2 linked regions of the Kaistia algarum genome follow. Each later gene encodes a partner of the first gene's protein in a complex. Links are inferred from orthologs where the notes say so. Each region holds a gene or a part of one and is shown in the gene's direction. Other genes may lie near its edges.

Region 1 (2,992 bases):
GTCACCGGCAAGCCGATCAAGCTGCTCGGCACCGGCGAGAAGGCCGATGCGCTGGAGGATTTCCATCCCGGCCGCATCGCCAACCGCATCCTCGGCATGGGCGACATCGTCTCGCTCGTCGAGAAGGCGGCGCAGAACATCGACATGGAGCAGGCGAAGAAGGCCGCGGAGAAGATGCGAAAGGGCATCTTCGACCTCGACGACCTCGCCGACCAGCTCCGCCAGATGGAAAAGATCGGCGGCATGTCGGGCATGCTCGGCATGATGCCCGGCGTCGGCAAGATCAAGAAGCAGATGGAAGGCGCCAATCTCGACGATGGCATGCTGAAGCGCCAGGTCGCGATCATCTCGTCGATGACGAAGGCCGAGCGCCGCAATCCGGACCTGCTCAAGGCAAGCCGCAAGAAGCGGGTGGCGGCCGGCTCCGGCACCAAGGTCGAGGAAATCAACCGCCTGCTCAAGATGCACCGCCAGATGGCCGACATGATGAAGGCCATGGGTAAGCAGAAGGGCGGCGGCGTGCTCGGCAAGATGATGGGCGCGCTCGGCGGTGGCGGCATGGGCGGCATGCCCAATGTCGATCCGGCCGAACTTGAAAAGCTCGCCAAGCAGATGGGCGGCGGCGCCGGCGGATTGCCGCCCGGCCTCTCCCAGGGTCTCTCGCAGGGATTGGGCAGGGGTCTGCCCGGTCTCGGCGGCCCGAAGCTCCCCGGCCTCGGCGGCGGTTTCCCCGGATTCCCGGGAAAGAAGAAATAGGCGCCATAGCGCCAGTCACAATTCAGTTTCGTTCGAAAGGAAGAAGAAAATGTCCCTCAAGATCCGTCTCGCCCGCGCTGGCGCCAAGAAGCGTCCGTTCTACCGCATCGTCATCGCCGACGCCCGCGCTCCCCGCGACGGCCGCTTCATCGAGCGTATCGGCTCCTTCGATCCGATGCTGGCCAAGGACCACGCCAACCGCGTCGTTCTCGACGTCGAGCGCGCTAAGCACTGGCTGTCGATGGGTGCGCAGGCGACCGACCGTGTCGAGCGCTTTCTGGACGCCGCCGGTCTCCTGAAGCGCGAAGTGCGCAACAACCCGAAGCAGGCCCTCCCCGGCAAGAAGGCGCAGGAGCGCGCCGCCGAGAAGGCCAAGAAGGCCGAAGCCGCTGCGGCCGCCGTTGCCGAGTAAGGTTCCCCCGCTCCCTCTCCACGGAGAGGGAGCGCCAGGAAGGCTCGGATGACAGGTTCGGAGAAGATCCTCCTCGGCCAGTTCGGCGCCGCGCACGGCATTCGCGGCGAGGTGAAGGTCAACGCCTATACGGAGGATCCGCTCGGCCTTGCCGATTACGGTCCGCTGACGATGGGTGACGGCCGCGTCGTCGAGATCACCAACCTGCGTGCGCAGGGCGAGGCCATCATCGCCCGCGTCAAGGGTATCGGCGACCGGAACGGCGCCGAGACGCTCCGCAATCAAAAGCTCTTCGTCGACCGCGCGCTCCTGCCGGCGCTCGACGAGGAGGATGATTTCTACCATGCCGACCTGATCGGCCTCGAAGCCGAACTCGAAGACGGCACGGCCTTCGGCCGGATCCTCGCCGTGCAGAATTTCGGCGCCGGCGACCTGATCGAGGTCGAACCGGCTGGCGGCGGCCGCTCGTTCTATCTGCCCTTCACCCGTGCCGTCGCACCGGTGGTCGACATAAGGGGCAAGCGGATCGTCATCGTCCCGCCGCCGGAGGTCGAGGCGCGGGAAGAGGGCGGCGAAGGCGAGGCGGAGGAGGCACCGTGAGTTCCAGCGCGCCGTGGCGCGCCACGGTACTCACGCTGTACCCCGACATGTTTCCCGGTCCGCTGGGAACCTCGCTCTCCGGCAAGGCCCTCGCGGAGGGCATCTGGTCGCTGGAAACGCGAGACATCCGCGCCTCGGCGACCTCGCGCCATCGCAATGTTGACGACACGCCGGCTGGCGGCGGGCCGGGTATGGTCATGCGCGCCGACATCGTCGCCGCAGCCATTGATGCCGCCATCCCCGAACCTGACGGGCGCCCACGCCTGCTGATGAGCCCGCGCGGCCGTCCGCTCGACCAGGCGCGGGTGCGCCAGCTGGCCGCCGGCACCGGCGCGCTCGTTCTCTGCGGCCGTTTCGAGGGCGTCGACGAGCGGGTGATCGAGGCGCGCGGGCTCGAGGAGGTCTCGATCGGCGACTACGTCCTCTCCGGCGGCGAGCTGGGCGCCATGGTGCTCCTGGACGCCGTCGTGCGCCTACTGCCCGGCGTCATGGGCGCCAGCACGTCGGGCGATGAGGAGAGCTTCGAGGGCGGCCTGCTCGAATATCCGCATTTCACCCGCCCCCGCGAATGGGAAGGCCGCAGCATTCCCGAGATATTGCTCTCCGGCGACCATGCGGCGATCGCCCGCTGGCGCCGCGCCGAGGCCGAGCGCATTACCCGCGAGCGCCGACCGGACCTCTTCGCCGGCTACGCGCAAAACGCAGGAAATCGGCGCTGAACGGCCACTCCGGCTTGACAGAAACGGCTCTACCCGTATAAGAGCGGCCGATCACGGCTCGCCATAGCGGCTCAGCCGTTTTTCATGTTGAAACCTGACTGAAAGAAGCCGGCCCTTTGAGGCTGAGCTGAACAACGGAAAGAACAATGTTCGCAGTCATCAAAACGGGCGGCAAGCAGTATCGCGTTGCCGCCAATGACGAGCTCAAGGTCGAGCTGCTCACCGGCGAAGCCGGCGACACCGTGACCTTCGATGAAGTGCTGCTGGTCGGCGGCGAAGACGGCACTACCGTCGGCGCTCCGCTGGTTGCAGGCGCAACGGTCACCGGCGAGATCGTCGACCAGATGCGCACGCGCAAGATCCTTGTGTTCAAGAAGCGTCGGCGCCAGAATTCGAAGCGCAGCCGCGGCCACCGTCAGCATCTGACCGTCGTCAAGATCACCGGGATCTCGGCGGGCGCCTGAGCGGCGGCCAACGCCTCGCCTTCGGGCGCGGCTTGAGACGA
Region 2 (2,931 bases), on another replicon or contig:
CGCAACGTTCCCCATATCGACGTGCTGCCCGTCCAGGGCATCAACGTCTACGACATTCTGCGCCGTGAGAAGCTCGTGCTGACCAAGGCCGCGGTCGAAGCGCTGCAGGAGCGGTTCAAGTGAGCAATCCGACGCATTACGACATCATCCGCAGCCCGGTGCTCAGCGAAAAGTCGACGATTGCGACGGAGCAGAGCAAGGTTGTCTTCAACGTCCTGAAGAGCGCGACGAAGCCGCAGATCAAGGCTGCTGTCGAGGCGCTGTTCAAGGTCAAGGTGACGGGCGTCAACACGCTGGTTCGCAAGGGCAAGGTGAAGCGGTTCCGCGGCATCATCGGTAAGCAGAGCGACGTCAAGAAGGCGATCGTGACGCTGGCCGAGGGTCAGTCGATCGACGTTTCGACCGGTCTCTGAGCAAGAAGAATAGGCTGAAGCCATGGCTCTCAAGCATTACAAGCCGACTACGCCGGGACAGCGCCAGCTTGTGCTCGTCGACCGTTCGGAGCTCTATGCCGGCAAGCCGGTCAAGGGGCTGACCGTTGGTCTGCGTCAGAGCGGCGGTCGCAACAATCTCGGCCGTGTCACGGCCTATGGTCGCGGCGGTGGACATAAGCGTGCCTACCGCATCGTCGATTTCAAGCGCCGCAAGCTGGATGTTCCGGCCGTGGTCGATCGGATCGAGTATGATCCGAATCGCACAGCCTTCATCGCGCTGATCAAGTACGAGGATGGCGAGCTCAGCTACATCCTGGCGCCGCAGCGTTTGGCTGTCGGTGACACGGTGATCTCGAGCGCCCAGGCCGACGTCAAGCCCGGCAATTGCATGCCGCTCGGCGCGATGCCGGTCGGCACCATCGTCCACAATGTCGAGATGAAGCCCGGCAAGGGTGGTCAGATCGCCCGTTCGGCCGGTGCCTATGCGCAGTATGTCGGCCGCGATGGCGGCATGGCGATCCTGCGTCTGAATTCGGGCGAGCAGCGTCTCGTCAGCCAGGCCTGTGTCGCGACCGTTGGTGCGGTTTCGAACCCAGACCACGCGAATATCTCGATCGGCAAGGCTGGCCGCAACCGCTGGCTCGGCAAGCGCCCGAGTGTTCGCGGCGTCGCGATGAACCCGGTCGACCATCCGCATGGCGGCGGCGAAGGCCGCACCTCGGGCGGCCGTCATCCGGTCACGCCATGGGGCAAGCCGACCAAGGGCAAGAAGACCCGTAACAACAAGTCGACCGACAAGTTCATCGCGCGCAGCCGTCATCTGCGCAAGAGCAAGTAAGAGAGGCTTTCCATGTCGCGTTCCATCTGGAAAGGCCCGTTTGTCGACGGTTATCTCCTCCGCAAGGCCGAGAAGAGCCGCTCTTCGGGCCGCGGTGAGGTGATCAAGATCTGGAGCCGGCGTTCGACGGTTCTGCCCCAGTTCGTGGGCCTGACCTTCGGCGTCTATAACGGCCAGAAGCACATCCCGGTTATCGTCAACGAGGACATGGTCGGCCATAAGTTCGGCGAGTTCTCGCCGACGCGGACCTATTACGGTCATACGGCCGACAAGAAGGCGAAGAGGAAGTAAGATGGGCAAGCCGAAGCGCGAACGCGCGCTGAAGGACACCGAGGCGCGCGCGATCACGCGCATGATCCGTGTCTCTCCGCGCAAGCTCAATCTCGTCGCCCAGCTGATCCGGGGCAAGAAGGCCAGCGCCGCTCTGGCGGACCTGACCTTCTCGGAGAAGCGCATTGCTCGCGACGTGAAGAAGACGTTGGAATCGGCGATCGCCAACGCCGAGAACAACCATGATCTCGACGTCGACGCGCTCGTCGTTTCGGAAGCCTTCGTCGGCAAGGCGATGGTCATGAAGCGCTGGTCGCCCCGCGCCCGTGGCCGTGTCGGCCGGATCGAGAAGCCGTTTTCGCATCTGACGATCGTCGTGCGTGAAGCTGAGGAGGCCGCCTGATGGGCCAGAAAGTCAATCCGATCGGCCTGCGGCTCGGCATCAACCGGACCTGGGACAGCCGCTGGTTCGCCAACAAGGGCGAATATGGCAAGCTGCTTCACGAGGACCAGAAGATCCGCGAAGTCCTGATGAAGGACCTGAAGCAGGCTGCGGTCTCGAAGATCGTGATCGAGCGTCCGCACAAGAAGTGCCGCGTGACGATTCACTCTGCCCGTCCGGGCATCGTGATCGGCAAGAAGGGCGCCGATATCGACAAGCTGCGCAAGACCGTCAGCAAGCTGACCGACAGCGAAGTGCACATCAATATCGTCGAAGTGCGCAAGCCTGAGATCGATGCGACCCTGGTCGCGGCTTCGATCGCCCAGCAGCTCGAGCGCCGCGTGGCGTTCCGCCGTGCGATGAAGCGTTCGGTCCAGTCGGCGATGCGCCTTGGTGCCGAAGGCATCCGTATCAACGCGTCGGGCCGTCTCGGCGGCGCCGAGATTGCGCGTCTGGAATGGTACCGCGAGGGCCGGGTTCCGCTGCATACGTTGCGCGCCGATATTGATTACGGGACGGCGACGGCGCATACGGCGTACGGCACGTGTGGAATCAAGGTTTGGATCTTCAAGGGTGAAATCCTTGAGCATGATCCGATGGCGTCCGAGCGGCGTCAGACCGAAGGCAATGAACAGGGCTCCGGCTCCGGCGGCCGTCGTCGCGACAACGCGGCGTAAGGTCGGACCGGCTGAAGTCTAGAGAGAACGAAAATGCTGCAACCGAAGCGCACCAAGTTCCGTAAGCAGTTCAAGGGCCGCATCCATGGCTTGTCCAAGGGTGGCACGGACCTGAACTTCGGCGGATTCGGCCTCAAGGCCCTCGAGCCGGAGCGCATCACCGCGCGGCAGATCGAGGCGGCTCGCCGCGCGATCACCCGCGCCATGAAGCGCGCCGGTCGCGTATGGATCCGCGTGTTCCCGGACGTTCCGGTGACGGCGAAGCCGACC

The links.
Region 2: the proteins of rimM (region 1) and rpsS are in contact, whole or in part, in a crystal structure (PDB 3A1P), measured with the Thermus thermophilus proteins. The link is inferred for Kaistia algarum from one-to-one orthologs. Residues at the interface, in WP_008632437.1 of Thermus thermophilus: Val4, Glu5, Ile6, Gly7, Arg8, Arg22, Gly23, Glu24, Val26, Leu84, Glu85, Glu86, Gly87, Arg88, Tyr89, Tyr90, Tyr91, Phe92, Leu94, Asp111, Ile112, Leu113, Asp114, Ala115, Gly116, Ala117, Gln118, Asp119, Val120, Ile122; in WP_011173711.1 of Thermus thermophilus: Lys28, Arg29, Leu30, Lys32, Thr48, Gln56, His57, Val58, Pro59, Val60, Tyr61, Thr63, Met66, Glu73, Phe74, Pro76, Thr77, Arg78, Arg81, His83, Gly84, Lys85, Glu86, Ala87, Lys88, Ala89, Thr90, Lys91, Lys92, Lys93.

What each region holds. Positions count from the first base shown.
Region 1 is NZ_JAPKNJ010000001.1:2,339,729-2,342,720, reverse strand. It holds rimM (ribosome maturation factor RimM), read left to right. Parts: upstream 1-1,216; coding sequence 1,217-1,768; downstream 1,769-2,992. Other genes in the region: rplU (50S ribosomal protein L21), read left to right, coding at 2,634-2,951; trmD (tRNA (guanosine(37)-N1)-methyltransferase TrmD), read left to right, coding at 1,765-2,487; rpsP (30S ribosomal protein S16), read left to right, coding at 806-1,168; ffh (signal recognition particle protein), read left to right, coding at 1-756. UniProt on the Escherichia coli protein: One of at least 4 proteins (Era, RbfA, RimM and RsgA/YjeQ) that assist in the late assembly stage of the 30S ribosomal subunit.
Region 2 is NZ_JAPKNJ010000002.1:2,345-5,275, forward strand. The notes cover bases 85-2,923. They hold rpsS (30S ribosomal protein S19), read left to right. Parts: upstream 85-1,284; coding sequence 1,285-1,563; downstream 1,564-2,923. Other genes in these bases: rplD (50S ribosomal protein L4), read left to right, coding at 85-123; OSH05_RS13300 (50S ribosomal protein L23), read left to right, coding at 120-413; rplB (50S ribosomal protein L2), read left to right, coding at 436-1,272; rplV (50S ribosomal protein L22), read left to right, coding at 1,565-1,945; rpsC (30S ribosomal protein S3), read left to right, coding at 1,945-2,661. Also shown: more of rplD, read left to right, coding at 1-84; more of rplP, read left to right, coding at 2,924-2,931. UniProt on the Escherichia coli protein: In the E.coli 70S ribosome in the initiation state it has been modeled to contact the 23S rRNA of the 50S subunit forming part of bridge B1a; this bridge is broken in the model with bound EF-G.